3 regions of the Nocardia sp. JCM 38205 genome follow, and region 1 is predicted to be linked to each of the others. Evidence: riboswitches for the same ligand, from Rfam matches in the RefSeq annotation. Region 1 holds a riboswitch; each other region holds the start of a gene.
The links. Region 1 has a riboswitch for cobalamin ahead of metE (5-methyltetrahydropteroyltriglutamate--homocysteine S-methyltransferase). Riboswitches for the same ligand answer to the same signal wherever they lie in the genome.
Positions count from the first base shown of each region.

Region 2: linked by a shared signal. The riboswitch ahead of AC4HOU_RS19800 (FecCD family ABC transporter permease) and the one ahead of metE (5-methyltetrahydropteroyltriglutamate--homocysteine S-methyltransferase) in region 1 are both predicted to bind cobalamin.
Region 3: linked by a shared signal. The riboswitch ahead of AC4HOU_RS12890 (CbtB domain-containing protein) and the one ahead of metE (5-methyltetrahydropteroyltriglutamate--homocysteine S-methyltransferase) in region 1 are both predicted to bind cobalamin.

Region 1 covers NZ_JBYHFL010000001.1:1,282,338-1,288,101, reverse strand. The annotation lists gene metE (5-methyltetrahydropteroyltriglutamate--homocysteine S-methyltransferase) at 1-2,232, opposite strand, end outside; cobalamin riboswitch at 2,382-2,565, opposite strand; gene AC4HOU_RS06010 (glycosyltransferase family 2 protein) at 2,715-3,596, shown strand; gene AC4HOU_RS06005 (pyruvate carboxylase) at 3,782-5,764, shown strand, end outside.
Region 2 covers NZ_JBYHFL010000005.1:190,406-196,169, forward strand. The annotation lists gene AC4HOU_RS19795 (alpha/beta fold hydrolase) at 1-970, opposite strand, end outside; cobalamin riboswitch at 1,036-1,162, shown strand; gene AC4HOU_RS19800 (FecCD family ABC transporter permease) at 1,214-2,245, shown strand; gene AC4HOU_RS19805 (ABC transporter ATP-binding protein) at 2,242-3,120, shown strand; gene AC4HOU_RS19810 (ABC transporter substrate-binding protein) at 3,117-4,142, shown strand; gene AC4HOU_RS19815 (MarR family winged helix-turn-helix transcriptional regulator) at 4,398-4,883, shown strand; gene AC4HOU_RS19820 (DHA2 family efflux MFS transporter permease subunit) at 4,880-5,764, shown strand, end outside.
Region 3 covers NZ_JBYHFL010000003.1:248,347-254,110, reverse strand. The annotation lists gene AC4HOU_RS12910 (carbonic anhydrase) at 76-699, opposite strand; gene AC4HOU_RS12905 (HhH-GPD family protein) at 801-1,712, shown strand; gene AC4HOU_RS12900 (alpha/beta fold hydrolase) at 1,827-2,711, opposite strand; gene AC4HOU_RS12895 (antibiotic biosynthesis monooxygenase family protein) at 2,791-3,111, shown strand; cobalamin riboswitch at 3,149-3,301, shown strand; gene AC4HOU_RS12890 (CbtB domain-containing protein) at 3,333-3,536, shown strand; gene AC4HOU_RS12885 (CbtA family protein) at 3,527-4,321, shown strand; gene AC4HOU_RS12880 (OsmC family peroxiredoxin) at 4,476-4,919, opposite strand; gene AC4HOU_RS12875 (SRPBCC family protein) at 4,980-5,435, opposite strand; gene AC4HOU_RS12870 (DMT family transporter) at 5,496-5,764, opposite strand, start outside.

The sequences.
Region 1 (5,764 bases):
CAGCGAAGCCTCGACCTCGGCGGTGCCGCGGGTTTTCAGGCCGCAGTCGGGATTGACCCAGAGGCGTTCGGCGGGCACGGCTTTCAGCGCGGCTCGCAGCGACGCGGTGATCTCCTCGACACTGGGTACGCGCGGGGAGTGGATGTCGTAGACGCCGGGGCCCACGCCGAGATCGAAACCGGCGGCATTCAGATCGTCGAGCACCTCCATGCGTGAACGCGCCGCCTCGATGGAGGTCACGTCGGCGTCCAGGCCCGCGATCGCATCGATCACCTCGCCGAATTCCGAATAGCACAGATGTGTGTGGATCTGCGTGGAGTCGGCGACGCCGGAAGTCGCCAACCGGAACGCCCGCACCGACCAGTCCAGATAGGCGGGCTGTTCGGCGGCCCGCAGCGGCAGCAACTCCCGCAGCGCCGGCTCGTCCACCTGAATGATCCGGATGCCGGCGTGTTGCAGATCCACGGTCTCGTCCCGGATGGCCAACGCGACCTGCCTGGCCGAATCCGCCAGCGGCTGATCATCACGGACGAACGACCAGGCCAAGATGGTCACCGGCCCGGTCAGCATGCCCTTGACCGGCTTCTCGGTCAGCGATTGCGCGAAGGTGATCCAATCGACCGTCATCGGCGCGGGACGCACCACATCACCGAACAGGATCGGCGGACGGACGCAGCGGGTGCCGTAGGACTGCACCCAACCCAGCTCTGTCGCCGCGAATCCGTCGAGCTGCTCGGCGAAATACTGCACCATGTCATTGCGTTCCGGCTCGCCGTGCACCAGCACATCGAGCTCCAGCTTCTCCTGCAGGGCGATGACGTCGGCGATCTCGTCGCGCATCCGCTGCTCGTAGGCGGCGCGGTCGATCTCGCCCGAACGCACCGCGGCGCGGGCCGACCGAATCGCCGAAGTCTGCGGATACGAGCCGATGGTGGTGGTGGGCAGCAGCGGCAGCTCGAGCCGTTCGCGTTGCAGCTGCCTGCGCTGTTCGGCCGGCGCCCGCCGCACCGCGTCGGGACCGAGGGCCGCCAGCCTGGCCCGCACCTGGCCGTTGCTGATCCGTGGATCGGCCGCACGGCTCGCCGAAGCCGCACGCGCAGCGGACAATTCATCGGCGATCGTCGCGGTGCCCGCGCTCAGGCCGGTGGCCATCACCCGCACCTCGCCGACCTTTTCCGCACCGAAGGCCAGCCACGAACGCAACGCGTCGTCGAGCCCGGTCTCGACCGCCAGCGAGTACGGCACATGCAGCAGCGAGCACGAGGTCGATACCGCCACCGACTTCGCGCAGCCGAGCAGTGTGCCGAGGGTGCTCAGTGCGGCATCGAGGTCGGTGCGCCACACATTGCGTCCGTCGACCACACCGGCCACCAGCAGCGTGTTCGCCAGTGCGGGCACCGCCGCCAGCTCGCCCACTTCGGTGCCGGAGACCAGATCGACCGCGAGGCCTTCGACGTCGGTGCCCGCCAGTGCCGCGAGCGCGGGGCCCGGGGTGCCGAAGTAGGTGGCCACCAGCATCGCCGGGCGATCACCGGACGCGGTGAGCTCGGTGTAGACCCGCCGAACCACGGCCAGCTCGTCCTCGGTCAGATCGGTGACCAGCACCGGTTCATCGATCTGCACCCAGTGCGCGCCCGCCCCGGCCAGCAGGCTCAGCAGTTCGCGATACAGCGGCACCAGCTCGTCGATGCGCTCCAGCGCGGCCGCCCCGGCCGTCTTGGCCAGCTTCAGGAAGGTGACCGGCCCGATGATCACCGGCCGCGCGGGCACGCCGAGCTCGATCGCCTCGCCCAGCTGGTCGAGCACGGTCTCCGGATGCAGGGTGAACGTGGTCTGCGGTCCGAGCTCCGGAACCAGGTAGTGATAGTTCGTGTCGAACCACTTCGTCATCTCCAGTGGTTCGACCGCGTCGGTACCGCGCGCGGCGGCGAAATAGCGGTCCAGCGGGGCCTCGATACCGGCCACGCGCGGCGGTAGCGCGCCGAGCAGCACGGCGGTGTCGAGCATCTGGTCGTAATAGGAGAAGGTGCCGACCGGGATCGAATCCATTCCGGCATCGAGTAATTCGGTGTACTGGGCACGACGCAGCTCGCGAGCCACCTCGTGCAGTCGAGCAGCGTCGATGCGCCCGGCCCAATAGGACTCGGTGGCGCGCTTGAGTTCCCGGCGTGGCCCCACCCGGGGAAGCCCGAGAACCGTTGCGGTGAACGGGTTGTGCGTAAGAACAGTCACGGTGTTTCTCCAGTGCTGAGTTGCGGCGGGCGATCGCCGATTCGGGTACGCACGGCACCGATGAGCCCCGGACGACCCGGCAGACGGGTCGGGTATTGGCAACACAGGTGGCGAGCGCCCGGTCCACGAGGCGATGGCCGCCGGATACGGCGTATCCGGCACAACGGGCAGGTCTTCGGACTCGCGGGCACCGGCCGATTCGGCCGACCTACTGGCCGTCGCTTCCCAGGCGGTGTGCCCAGTGCTGATGACGGCGGTCGTTCCCACTCACCGCTGCGGGACAGTCCCGGATTTCCACCGGGTTCCCTCTCACCCGCCAGGGGCGGGCTTCGACGCCGGGGCGGACGTTCGGGGCTCCTTGTCGTCCGGCCGGCGAACCAGCTGCGGTGCCCACGATAGTCGGGGCAGCGCTCCGGTGGTGAGCCGCCCATCCCTGACTTAACCTAAACACCTGTCTTTCACAACGGCGAGGAGGAGGAGCCGTGCAGGCACCGAAACCACCGATGACCTCGGTCGTCATTCCCGCGCACATCGCCGGCGATACCGATCGCGGGCATCTCGACGAGCAGCTCACGGCACTCGCCGAACAGGACTACGACGGCGAGTTCGAGGTCGTCGTCGCGGACAATCGCAGCGCACTCGGCCTCGAAGCTCATCTGGCCGGGCACCCGCTGCGGGAACGGCTGCACCTGCGCTGGGTCGCCGCGTCGGAGAGGGCCGGCGCGGCGTACGCCCGCAATGTCGGCGCCGAGTACGCCACCGGTGATGTGCTGCTGTTCTGCGATCACGACGACCGCGTGCAGCCGGACTGGATGCGTCGCATGCTCGCGTTCCTCGACGAAGGCTACGACCTGATCAGCTGTGCGGTCGAAGGCCGCTCGCTCAATGCCGGCAACCGGCGGGGCATCGCCGAGGTGCCCGAACCGGATCGATTCCAGCCGCCCGGAGTGTTCGCCCCGGTGATCGTCGGCTGCGCGATGGCGTGCCGAGCGAACGTGTATCGCAAACTCGGCGGGATCGACGTCACCTATGCGGCCAATGAGGATCTCGCCTTCGGCTGGCATGCGCACCGGGAAGGTTTCCGTACCGGGTTCCTGCCCCAGGCCTTGGTCGCCTATCGCTATCGCCGTGGGTTCCGGCCGGGCTATCGCCAGGGACGTGCGCGCGGTATCGGCCTGGCCCGGCTGAATGCCGAATTCCCCGGTAACGGTCTGCCGGAGATCCATCTGCCGGAGGTGCTGATCCGCCTGCTCCGGCTCGCGTTCTCGCGTGGGCTGACCGGCGAAGAGCGTGGTCTGCTGATCGGCGTCGGGGTGGGCCAGCTGCGTGGTGGCCTGCGGTACCGCACTCTGCACTGGTGGTGACCGGCCAGTAGGTAACTCACCAGTAGCTATGACCCGGCGTTCATCGCACGTTCCGCCGGGCGGTGCGGTGAGATATGACGGCCGGGTGAACGCAACTTCGCAACCATGCAAGGACCGGTTGTGAAGATTGCTGCGAAGGGGACTTCCCTGTCGGCCCACGGTGCGAGGGCGGGTACCTTAGGTCAATGTTCTCGAAAGTCTTGGTTGCCAACCGCGGCGAAATCGCCATCCGCGCCTTCCGTGCGGCCTATGAACTCGGCATCGGGACCGTGGCCGTCTTCCCGCATGAGGACCGCAACTCGGTGCACCGCCTGAAGGCGGACGAGGCCTATCAGATCGGCGAGGAAGGCCACCCGGTCCGGGCATACCTGTCCATCGACGCCATCATCGAGGCGGCCAAGACAGCCGGGGCCGACGCCATCTACCCCGGGTACGGCTTCCTGTCCGAGAACCCCGACCTCGCGGCCGCCTGCGCGCGGGAGGGCATCACCTTCATCGGCCCCTCCAGCGAGGTGCTCGAGCTCGCCGGTAACAAAGCGCGCGCGATCGCCGCGGCCAAGGCGGCCGGGCTTCCGGTACTGAAATCGAGCGAACCGTCGGCAAATGTCGAAGAGCTGCTCGCCGCGGCGGAATCGATGGAATTCCCGATCTTCGTCAAGGCCGTCGCCGGTGGTGGTGGTCGCGGTATGCGCCGGGTCGCCGCGCCCGCGCAATTGCGCGAATCCATCGAAGCCGCCTCCCGCGAAGCCGAATCGGCCTTCGGTGACCCGACCGTCTTCCTCGAACAGGCGGTGGTGAATCCGCGCCATATCGAGGTGCAGATCCTGGCCGACACGCAGGGCAATGTCATGCACCTGTTCGAACGCGACTGTTCGGTACAGCGGAGGCACCAGAAGGTGATCGAGCTCGCCCCCGCGCCGAACCTCGATCCCGAACTGCGCGAACGCATCTGCGCCGATGCGGTGGCCTTCGCCCGCGAGATCGGCTACAGCTGCGCTGGCACCGTGGAGTTCCTGCTCGACGAGCGTGGCAACCACGTCTTCATCGAGATGAACCCGCGCATCCAGGTCGAGCACACGGTGACCGAGGAGATCACCGATGTGGATCTGGTGCAGTCGCAGCTGCGCATCGCCGCCGGTGAATCGCTCGCCGATCTGGGTCTGAGCCAGGACACCGTCGCCATTCGCGGCGCGGCCATGCAGTGCCGGATCACCACCGAGGATCCGGCCAACGGCTTCCGCCCCGACACCGGCCGCATCACCGCCTACCGCACCCCGGGCGGCGCGGGCATCCGGCTGGACGGCGGCGCCAACCTAGGCGCCGAGATCGGCGCCTACTTCGACTCCATGTTGGTCAAGCTGACCTGTCGGGGCCGCGATTTCTCCACCGCGGTCGCGCGGTCCCGGCGTGCGCTGGCCGAGTTCCGCATCCGCGGCGTCACGACCAACATTCCGTTCCTGCTGGCCGTGCTCGACGACCCGGATTTCCGGGCGGGCAAGGTCACCACGTCGTTCATCGACGAACGGCCGCAGCTGCTCGACCTGCGCCGGTCCGCCGACCGCGGCACCAAGATCCTCGAATACCTGGCCGACGTCACCGTCAACAAGCCGCACGGTGAACGCCCGACCGCGGTGTACCCGCACGACAAGCTGCCCGCCATCGACCTGTCGGTGCCGCCGCCGGACGGTTCGCGCCAACGACTGCTGACGCTGGGCCCCGAAGGTTTCGCGCGGGCACTGCGCGAACAGGACGCGGTCGCGGTCACCGACACCACCTTCCGCGATGCGCACCAGTCCCTGCTCGCCACCCGGGTACGCACCGGCGGACTGCTCGCTGTCGCCGGCCACGTCGCCCGGCTGACCCCGGAGCTGCTGTCCATCGAAGCCTGGGGCGGCGCCACCTACGACGTCGCGCTGCGGTTCCTCTACGAGGACCCGTGGGAGCGACTGGCCGCCCTGCGCGAGGCGATTCCCAACATCTGCTTGCAGATGCTGCTGCGCGGCCGCAACACCGTCGGCTACACGCCGTACCCGGAGAAGGTGACCAGGGCCTTCGTCTCCGAGGCGACCGCCACCGGTATCGACATCTTCCGCATCTTCGACGCCCTGAACAACGTCGACCAGATGCGTCCGGCCATCGACGCGGTGCGCGAAACCGGTACGGCGATC
Region 2 (5,764 bases), on a different contig from region 1:
GATGGGTGCGTTCGACGTCGACCACGTCGTCGCGGTGGGCGTCGTGCGGGCGGATGAACACGATCGCCGGCCGCGGCTTGCCGTCGGCGGGCTCGGACAGCGCGCGCAGGTTGTCGGCCGAACCACCGGCCACGATGGCCAGGAATTGGGATTCGATCAGGCCGTTGCTGGCGGCGTCGGGGTTGAAGATCTTGTCGCGCAGCACTTCGGCCACCACATCACCCAACTCGGCGACGCGGATACCGGGGACGCCCTCGCGGTCGACGAAACGTTCCCGGCGCGCATAGGTTTCGACGGTCAGGCGCAGCGTGCGGCTCTCCCTGGCACCGGGCAGCCAGCCCATCCAGCGCACCATGTCCTGGCCGCGGCCGCGTTTGTCGGGTCGTACCGCGTCGAGGTCGAGCGGGGTGCAGTCGAGCAGCACCGCGACCAGGCGCAGCTCGCTGCCGGTGTGGATGTGCTGGCCCACCTCGAGCGCGATCACCCCACCCATGCTGTGGCCGGTGAGCACGATATTGCGGATCCCGGACATCACCGCGGCCCGGATGATCAGATCGGCGATCACCTTGGTGTCGATACCGCGATTGTCGTAGCGGATCGCCCACACCACGCCCATCGTGGCCAGTGCGGGCAGCGCCTCGGCGGTGTCGGAGGCGTTGAGACCGCCCAGACCGACCATGTCGACGACGGCGGTATCCCAGTCCCCCGGATCGGCGGGCGCGGAGATCGGCAGCAGCGACGGCTCGGTGCCCGCCAGCCGCGCCCGCTCCGGCGCGACGTCGTGTACCCAGTACTGGACCATGCCGATCAGCACGATCAGTACCAGCGCACCGACCCGCGACAACACCAACCGGGTGCGGCGCAACGTCGTCCAGTTGTGCCCGAGCCGGGTCTCGGCCAATCGGGCCCGCCGTCGCGCGTCGGCCCAGTCGGTGACAGTGGACGGGTGTCGATCGTCCAGCGGCGACATATTTTCACTGTAGGCACGGCGCGCGAACCTCTGCCATCGCCGCGACCCGGCGCCACGGCGAACCGGACCGATCGGTAGAGTTCGGCCTCACCCTCGGTGGGTGCGGGAATCCGGTGCAAATCCGGGACGGTCGCGCCACTGTGAGCGCCCACTGCGGGCGCGAGTCAGACCTCCCCCACCGGACGAACTCTGGAGAGGCCGCGACTTGCCTGTGGAGCGCTGTTCATCGATGGTGCGTGCGCGATGACTCGTGTCAGCACCGCTGTCGTCGTCCCGTTGCTGCTGGCCGCGCTGGCCGCGGTCATGGTGCTGGCCACCGGATTCGGCGCGGAATCGCTTCCGGTATCGGGCGTGGTCGAGGTCCTGACCCACCGCCTGAGCGGCCGGATTCCGCCGGATCCCGGCCTGGACACCATCGTCTGGCAGTTGCGGGTGCCGCGCACCGTGCTGGCCGCGATCGTCGGTGCCGGGCTGGCGCTGGCCGGTGCGGCCATGCAGACGCTGGTACGCAACCCCTTGGCCGACCCGTTTCTGCTCGGCGTGTCCTCCGGCGCCGGGGTCGGTGCCGCGGCGGTGATCACCTCGGGTGTGTTCGCGGGGGCGGGGATCTGGGCATTGTCCGGTGGCGCGCTGATGGGCGCGTTCGCGGCGGCGGCGCTGGTGTTCATGATCGCGGTGACCCAGGGCGGGCTGACCCCGCTGCGGCTGGTGTTGACCGGCACCGTGCTGGCCTCGGCATTCTCGGCGCTCACCAGCTATCTGATCTTTCGCAGCACCGATCCGGCGGCCGCGCAGTCGGTGCTGTTCTGGCTGCTGGGCAGCCTGGCGGGGGCGGACTGGACCAAGATCGCGGTGCCGCTGGCGGTGGTCGCGGCCTCCGCGGTGGCGCTGATCGCGGCGTCGGGCTGGCTGGACGCGCTGCATCTGGGCGCCGATTCCGCCGGTTCCCTCGGGGTTCCGGTGCGTGAGCTGCGGATCGCGCTGTTCGTGCTGCTCGCGGTGCTGGTGGGTGTGCTGGTGGCGGTGTCGGGCGGGATCGGCTTCGTCGGCCTGGTGGTGCCGCACGCGGCGCGCCTGGTGGTCGGGCCACGCCATCGCACGCTGCTGCCCGCCTGCGCGCTGCTGGGCGCGCTGTTCCTGGTGATCGCCGATGCCGCGACCCGAGTCCTGGTGCGCCCCACCGAGATACCGGTCGGGGTGTTGACCGGGCTGATCGGCGCGCCGGCGTTCCTGATCCTGATGGGCCGGCGTCATTACCGGTTCGGTGCGTCGTGAGCAGCGCGTTCACCGCGGCCGAGGCCGGCGACCGGAGCGGCGGCGAGACCGCTGGACGGCCGCAGCCTTCGATGACCGCGAGCGCCCCCACCGGCGGGGCGGTCGTCGCCGTGCACGATCTGGCCTGCGGGGCCGGGCGGCGCGAGGTCCTGACCGGCGTCGGCTTCGAGGTCCGTGCCGGCGAGATGATCGGCATCGTCGGGCCGAACGGCGCGGGCAAGACCACGCTGCTGCGCACGCTCGCCGGGCTCACGAAGCCGCGGCGTGGGCGGGTGCTGGTGGGCCCGGACGACCTGCACGCCCTCTCGCCCCGCCGCCGCGCGCGCACTGTCGCCCTAGTGGCGCAGGACGAACGCCCGCCCGATGATCTGCTGGCCTGCGAGGTGGTCGCGCTCGGCCTGACGCCGTATCTGCCGCCGTGGGGTGCGGGTTCGGCGCGCGAACGCACGGTCGTCGACGACGCGCTGGCCGCGGTCGATCTCGCGGGATTCGGCGACCGCCCGGTGCATCGGCTCTCCGGTGGCGAACGTCAGCGTGTGTTGCTGGCGCGCGCACTCGTGCAGGACACTCCGGTGCTGCTGCTGGACGAGCCCACCAATCATCTCGACATCACTCACCGGCTCGAGCTGCTCGCCCACGCCAGGCGCCTGGGCCGCACCGTGATCGCCGCGCTGCACGACCTGACGCTGGCCGATCGCTACTGCGACCGGGTGCTGGTGGTGCACGAGGGGCGGGCCCAGCCGCTGGAGCCACCCGAGATCGCGCTGCACGCCGACGTCATCGACGCCGTGTTCGGGGTGCGGGCCACCCGCGTGCCGCATCCCGAGACGGGCGAGAACCATCTGTTGATCACTCCGCGAGAGGCGGCGCCATGAAACACCCGATCCGAATGCTCTGCGCGGCGGCGCTGGCGGTGACGCTGGCCGCCTGCGGCAACCCCCAGGCGGCCACCGGCGATCTGACCGTGCGCAATTGCGGTGTGGAGTCGAGCTTTCCGGCTCCCGCGCAGCGCATGTTCGTCAACGACAGCAATATGGTCTCGATGGTGCTGGCGCTCGGCGCGCAGGATCAGGTAGCCGCGGTGTCGAGCATGCAGCAGGACATCACCGTGCTGCGCGAGCACTACGGCGACGCCGTGGACCGGCTCCGTTCCGTGGCCGACGAATCCCCCTCGCGGGAAACGGTTCTCGCGCAGGGACCGGACGTCGTCGTCGCCGGCTGGAATTACGGCTACGACGAATCCAAGAATCTCACCCCCGACTCGCTGCGGGCGGCGGGCATCGCCGCCTACATCCTCACCGAGAGCTGCCGCCAGCGCGCCGGTGAACGCCCGCGCGGCGTGGTCGAACCGTGGACGGCGCTGCGCGAAGACCTCACCAATCTCGGCGCCATCACCGGCCGCACCGAACGCGCCGCCGCGCTCGTCGATGATCTCGATCGCCGCCTCGCCGCGCTCGCGGCCGCGCCGAAACCCGCACGCACCCCGCAGATCTTCCTGTTCGACAGCGGCAGCGACACCATTTTCTCCAGCGGCAGTTTCGGTGCGCCGCAGGCGATCCTGGACGCGGCCGGTGGGCGCAATGTGCTCTCCGATGTCCCCGACACCTGGACCGCGGTGTCCTGGGAGCGGCTGGCCGGCGCCGACCCGGACGCCATCATGTTCGTCGACTATCCGATGCAGAGCTACGCGCAGAAGGTCGAGATGCTGCGCGCCAAACCCGGCATCAACCAACTGCGCGCCGTGACCGAGGGCCGCTTCCTGAACCTGCCGTATGCGATGTGGACGAGTGGGCCGCTCAATATCGACGCGGCCGAACAGATTCGCAAGCACCTCGAGCAGTGGGGGCTGGTGCCGCCCTCGGACATCGCGCCGCGATCCGACGACGCGATTCGCTGACCCCGGTGCCCGGCACGTTCCAGCACCGCTGGATCGGCGCGGGCCGAACGTGACACTCACCACATCGACACAGATAGAGCGGCGTTTCCGGCGAATATCACACCGATCGTGTCGGACCCCGGGTCTAGCGTCGGCTCCGTGACGCATACGTCGCACGGCCACCATCATGACGTCCCACCCAGCAGGCGTGACGTTAGACACAAACGCGCGATATTCGCTTGTACGCGACTATTGCGTGCGCATTATGATCGCGCGGTGACGAGTGAATTGGGAATCAGCGAGACGCTGGAGCGTTTCCTGACGGGCCTGTTCAGCGCGAGCCGCTCCGGGGGTGCCGATCGTTTGGTCGACCTGGATCTGTCGCTCTCGCAGGCACGCACCCTGTTCGTCCTCGGCCACGACGATCGTCAGCAGCTGCCCATCCACACCATTGCCGAACGACTCTCGTTGTCGGTGACCGCGGCGGGGCGCAATGTGGATCGGCTCGTTCGTCTCGGGTTGCTGACCAGGGACGAAAGCCCAGAGGACCGGCGGGTCAAACTGGTCGGCCTCAGCGAACATGGCCGCGAGGTCATCCGCGATCAGATGATGTGCCATCGCGACGCGATCGACCGCCTGGTCGAACGCCTGCCCGACACCGTGCGTGACGATCTGCACGCCGCCCTCCTCGGCGTGCTCGACTCCGGGGCACTCGCCTCGGTGCAATCCATCCCAGCCGTATCGACGGGAGACCCCTCGTGAGCAAGTCCGCCGGCAATACCGCCGCAGCGGTACCCGACAAGATAGACGGCGCCGTCCTCAAGGTCGCCGGTGTCGTCGTCCTCGGCGCCATCATGTCGATTCTCGACATCACCGTGGTCAACGTCGCGCTGCCGACGTTCCAGACCGAGTTCGACGTCGCCAACTACTCCACGGTGGCCTGGACGGTCACCGCCTACACCCTCGCCCTGGCGACGGTCATCCCGCTGACCGGTTGGGCCGCCGACCGATTCGGCACCAAACGCCTGTATCTGGCCGCGCTGGTGCTGTTCACCGGCGGTTCGGTGCTGTGTGCCGCGGCATGGAACATCGAGGCGCTGATCGCGTTCCGGGTGATCCAGGGCCTCGGCGGCGGCATGCTGATGCCGCTGGGCATGACGATCATGACCAAGGCCGCCGGACCGGAGCGGATCGGCCGGCTGATGGCCATCCTCGGCATCCCGATGCTGCTGGGCCCGATCCTGGGCCCGATCCTGGGTGGCTGGCTGATCGACAACGCGTCCTGGCACTGGATCTTCCTGATCAACCTGCCCATCGGCGCCATCTCGCTGGTCTACGCCTACGTGGTGCTGCCCAAGGATGATCCGCAGCCGAGTGAGACCTTCGACTTCATCGGCATGCTGATGCTCTCGCCGGGTCTGGCGCTGTTCCTGTTCGGTGTGTCCACGATTCCGGAGGAGGGCACCGTCACCGCGCCGAAGGTGTGGGCGACGATGCTGCTCGGCGCGCTGCTGGTGATCGCGTTCGTGTTCTACTCGTTCAAGCCCAAGCATCCGCTGCTGGACCTGCGGCTGTTCAAGAACTTCGACCTGTCGATCTCCACGATCACCATGTTCCTGTTCGCGGCCTCGTTCTTCGGTGGC
Region 3 (5,764 bases), on a different contig from region 1:
CGTGTCGGGCCGTCAACCGTGTCGACGACGCCCCGCGCACCCGCCGAGAGCTGGGCGTATGTGAGCGTTCGCGGCTCAGGCGACCTCGCCGATGTCACCGAGCGAGCTGTGCAGCTTGGCCCTGCCGTCGGCCAGGGTGTAGGTGACGCACGCGATCGCGAGCTGCCCGCTGGCGACCCGGTCGGCGATGATCGACGAACGCTGACGCAGCAGTTCGGCGGTCTCCTGGACGTGGCGCGCTTCGAACTCGTCGACGGTGGACAGTCCTTCGCGGCGGCCGAGCAGCACCGACGGGGTGACGCGCTCGACCAGACTCCGGATGAACCCGCCGGGGACCTCGCCGCCGTCGAGGGCGTCGAGGGTGGCCTTCACCGCGCCGCAGCTGTCGTGGCCGAACACCACGATCAGCGGCACGTTGAGGATCTGCACGCCGTATTCGATGGAGCCGAGCACCGACGAGTCGACGACGTGGCCTGCCGTGCGCACCACGAACATGTCGCCGAGGCCCTGGTCGAAGATGAGCTCGGCGGCCACGCGGGAATCACCGCAACCGAAGAGGATGGCGGTCGGATGCTGACCGCCGACGAGCTTGGCTCGATCCGCGGCGCCCTGATTAGGATGCAACAACGTGCCGTTGACGAAACGGTCGTTGCCGTCGCGAAGGGATTTCCAGGCGCTGATCGGGTTCGACTGAGGCATGTGTCCATTTTGCACAGATCGTGTGTTACCGACGAGTCGGTTCCCGTTACGGGGCCGCTAACACCGTCTGGCCAGGCCCGAACGAACGCGGTGAGCAGCAGGTGAGGACGACGCCCGAGACAGCGACGGTGGACCCGGACGCCCTACTGGACTGGTACCGGGCCACCGCGCGCGATCTGCCCTGGCGCCGGCCGGGCGCGAGTGCCTGGCAGATCCTGATGAGCGAGATCATGCTCCAGCAGACGCCGGTGGCGCGAGTCGAGCCGATCTGGCGGGAATGGGTGGCGCGCTGGCCGGTGCCCTCGGCCATGGCGGCGTCCTCGCAGGCGGAGGTGCTGCGGGCCTGGGGCAAGCTCGGCTATCCGCGCCGTGCGCTGCGGCTGCACGAATGCGCGCGGGTGCTGGCGAGCGAGCACGGTGATCGGGTGCCCGAGGACGTCGAGGTGCTGCTCGGCCTGCCCGGCATCGGCGATTACACCGCCCGCGCCGTCGCGTGTTTCGCCTATGGGCAGCGAGTTCCGGTGGTGGACACCAATGTTCGCCGGGTCGTTGCCCGCGCGGTACACGGGCGCGCCGATGCGGGTAATCCTTCGGCGAGGGATCTGCGCGAGACCGAGGCGCTGCTGCCCGCGTCGGTGCCGAGGGCCGCGACCTTCTCCGCCGCTCTGATGGAACTGGGCGCGCTGATCTGCACCGCCCGCTCCCCCGGCTGCGACAACTGCCCGCTGCCGCGGTGCGCGTGGAACGAGGCGGGCAGGCCCGCTTCGCAGGTGGTGCGGCGCACGCAGAAGTACGAGGGCACCGACCGGCAGGCCCGCGGCCGGCTCATGGACGTGCTGCGTGATGCGGCCGGGCCGGTGGAACGGGTGCGGCTCGACATGGCATGGACCCGGGACCCGGGCCAGCGTGACCGTGCCCTGGATTCGCTGCTGGTGGACGGGCTGATCGAGCAGACCGCCGACGGGCTGTTCGCGCTGGCGGGCGAGGCCGGGCACCGCGAGCCCGGGAGCTGAGTTCGCGCACGAACCCGAGAACCGGGGCCGGCCGACGCACCCGGAGCCGGGCTCGAGCTCGCCGATACGAACCGGGGCCGAGCCGGCCGAGTGGAGCCCGGTCCGAGTTGACGCTCAGCACGTCTCGGTATCGGTCGCCGCTCTCGAATTCCCTGGGCCGACCGCCCGTTCGCCCGCATTGTGCGCATCGTCGACGCGACCATTCTCGGCAGTCCGAGTCCTCGCGGAGCAGTCGACGGCACCGTTCGATTCCTCGGTCCCGAGCACCCCGCCGAGGAACCGGGTCACCTCCGCCCGATAACGCTCGGGCTGATCGTCGTGCACCAGGTGGCCCGCGTCGGGGACCAGCACGTATTCGGCCCCCGGATGGACCTCCGCCATGGCGCGCATCTGGCCGGGCGGGGTGATGGTGTGTTCGCCCTCGATCAGCAGGGCGGGCACGCGGATCGTGCGCCACTGGGCCCAGAAATCGCGCGTGCCCCATTCCTCGGAGATGTCGCGGAAGGTGGAGACCGAACCGTGCAGCCGGTAGCCGTCGGGGCCGTGGTCGAAGGAGGCGAGGAAGTAGCGTCCGGCGACGGGGCCGAAGAAGTCGAGCACCGCCCGCTCGTCCGGGAACGGCTGCGGCCAGGCCTCGATCATGGCCGCCCAGTGCGCGGCCGTTCGGCCGGTGAAATCCGGGGCCATATCCTCGACCACCAGCGCTTTCACCCGTTCGGGGAACTGCGCGGCGAACATCCAGGCGTGCAGCCCGCCCATCGAGTGCCCGATCACCACCATCGGCTCGGCGATGGGCGCGGTCGCGGCGGCCAGATCGGCGACGAACGCCTCGGTGCTCAGTTCGGCGGGGGCCGGCCTGCCGTGCCCGGCGGCATCGAAGGTGTAGACGTGGCCGAAGCCGCGCAGCCAGTCCAGGTGATCGCGCCAGGTGCGGGCGCTGCCCATCAGGCCGTGCAACAGCAGCAGCGGCGTGCCCGTCCCGCCTTCGTCGTACAACACGTCCGCGATTGTGCCGCACCCATCGGTGATACCGGTCGCACCCGGCCGCGGTCGCGGGGCAAGGGGGCACAATCGTGGCATGTCTGTTGTGAAGATCAATGCGATCGAGGTTCCCGAGGGCGCGGGCCCCGAGCTGGAGAAGCGGTTCGCCCACCGGGCACACGCGGTGGAGAACTCGCCCGGCTTCCTCGGTTTCCAGCTGCTGCGTCCGACCGCGGGCGAGAACCGGTACTTCGTGGTGACGCAATGGGATTCGGAAGAATCCTTCGCCGCCTGGCGCGACGGCCCGGCCCGCGAGGCGCATGCGGGCCAGCAGCAGAAGCCGGTCGCCACCGGTGCCTCGCTGCTCGAATTCGAGGTCGTGCTCGACGTCGCGGGCAAGGCCGCCTCCGCGAGCTGACGCCCCATTCGCCACGGCAGCCGTCGCCATCCGATATTGACGACGGCCGCCGCGGGGTGTCACAGTTCGAGGGACAAACGCGTAGGTGACGCGGGAATCCGGTGCAAATCCGGAGCGGTCGCGCCACTGTGTTCCAGCCACCGGGTTCGGTGCCGGAAAGCCAGACACCGGCACCTTCGCGACCACTTCGACGGGACGCGTTTATCCCAAGGAGGACTGCAATGGCCTTCGTGCACACCCCTGGCGTATCCGCCCGGGTCACCGATTCCCTGGCCACCGTGCTCATCACGGTCGGTGTCGTTCTGCTCGCTCTGCTCACCCTCTACCTGGTCGGATTCGATCAGGGCGCCATCTCGCGCAGCGGGATGTTCATGCATGAGCTGATGCACGACGGACGCCACCTGCTGGGTCTTCCGTGCCACTGATCGGAACTCTGCGCACCCTCTTGCTTCGTGGTCTGCTGGCCGGCCTGATCGCCGGCCTGCTGGCGGGCACCGTCGGCTATTTCGTCGGCGAGCCCAAGGTGGAGGCGGCCATCGCCATCGAGGAAGCCGGCGCGGCCGCCGAATCCGGCGGACATTCGCACGGCGAACAGCCCTCCGCCGGTCACTCCCATGGCGACGAGGAAGAACCGCTGGTCAGCCGTAGCGGCCAGAAGGCGGGCCAGTTCCTCGCGCTCGGGCTGGCCGGGATGGCGTTCGGTGCGATCTTCGGTGCCGTCGCCCACGTCGCGCGGCGCTACACCGCGCTGTCGGGGCCGAAGCTGGCCCTCGGGCTCGGCATCGGCGGCTGGGCCGCGATCATCGCCGTGCCGTTCTTCAAGTACCCGGCCAACCCGCCTGCGGTCGGCGATCCGGAGACGATCAACGACCGGACGCTGCTGTGGCTGGCGGCGGTGCTGCTCGGCCTGGCCGCCGTCGGGGCGGGCGTATACGTCTGGAAGCTGCTGGCCGGCCGCCCGGATACCCTCCGGCTCACCGCGGGTGTGGCCGCCTTCGTGCTGCTCACCACCATCGGCTACATCGTTCTGCCGGGCGTGAACGAGGTGGGCGCCGACTTCCCGGCGAGCCTGCTGTGGGAGTTCCGGATCTCCTCACTCGCGGTCTCGACGACGCTGTGGGCCTGCCTCGGCCTCGGCTACGCCATGCTCACCGAGTTCGCCGGCCGCACCGATGCCCCGGTGCGAGAGGCGGCTACCGCCGCGGGCTGATCCCGCATCGAGAAGCACACAGGGCAGTGTCGGTATCCGTGACCGGCACTGCCTTTTCGCCGGAGGTTCCGGGCTTCCCGATTCGGGCGGTGCGGCCTTCGCGCCGATGGCCGCCCGGGCTTTCCGTTGCGGAATGGACCCGGGCGGTGCCGACTCACGACTCCAGTGCGGCGTCCAGGGTGATGTTGTCGACCCCGGCGAGGGCCTTGCTGACCGGGCAACCGGCCTTGGCGGCTTCGGCGGCGGTGCGGAAGCCGGCCTCGTCGAGACCGTCGACGCGGCCGCGGACGGTGATCTTGACTCCGCTGATGCGGAAGCCGCCCGCCGGATCCGGCCCGAGGGTGACGTCGGCGGTGACGTCGAGGCTGCGCGGGGTGGCGCCGGCATTGCCGATCTCGGCCGACAACGCCATCGCGTAGCAGGACGAATGCGCGGCCGCGATCAGTTCCTCCGGGCTTGTGGTGCCCTCGGCGTTGTCGGCGGCCCGCTTCGGGAACGACACGTCGTACTTGCCTGCGCCCGAGCTGGCCAGCTCGACCTGTCCAGTGCCGTCCTGCAGGCCGCCGGTCCATGCGGTGCGCGCGGTACGTGTGGGCATCACAGTCCTTTCCACGATCGGTTTGTCGGTAGGTTCTCCGCTCGAACCTACCCGCACCGCTCAGACCGCGGCGGAAGTTCGTTTGTCCAGCTGCTCGAGGACGGCGGGCCACGCGGCGCGATGCCGATCGCAGGCTTCCTGGTTCGGGAACCCGCTGTGCCGCAGCTTGATTCGAATGCCGCGTGGCTGTTTCACGAATTCCACCCGGACCACGGTCTCCGCACCCTCGGTGCCGCCCGCGCCGGTGACCCAGGTCAGCTCGATGCGGCGGTCCGGCTCGAGCCGAAGGAAGCGACCGTAATGCGGGACGGGCGTGCCCTGATTGTCGGCTTCGAAGTAGAAGGGTTCACCCACCTGCGGGCGCATGCGAACCGATTCGGGGATCGCGAACCAGATATCGAAGCCCTGGGTCCAGGCCAGGTACAACAATGTCGGTGACGCGGTCATGACCCGTTCGACGGTGAGCTCGTGAGGCCGTGCCGACAGGTCCGGATAACGCACATGCTGATCGACCATCAGACCGACCTTACCCGCGCGCCCGGGCCCGTCCGACCGTTTGCGGCAGCGGTGATCCGATCATCCGGGATCGGTCATCTTGGCCAGCACGATCCCGCCGACGATCAGCGACAATGCCACAAATCTTCCCGCACTCAACGGATCACGATGCACGGCCACGCCGAGCACGACGGCCCCGACCGCGCCGATTCCGGTGAAGACCGCGTACGCGGTGCCGACCGGCAGCGTTTGCATGGCCCGCGACAACAGGTAGACCGCGAAGGTCCCGAGCGCGAAACACAGCAGGGTCGGCAGCGGGCGGGTGAAATTCTCCGTCGGCTTGATGGACT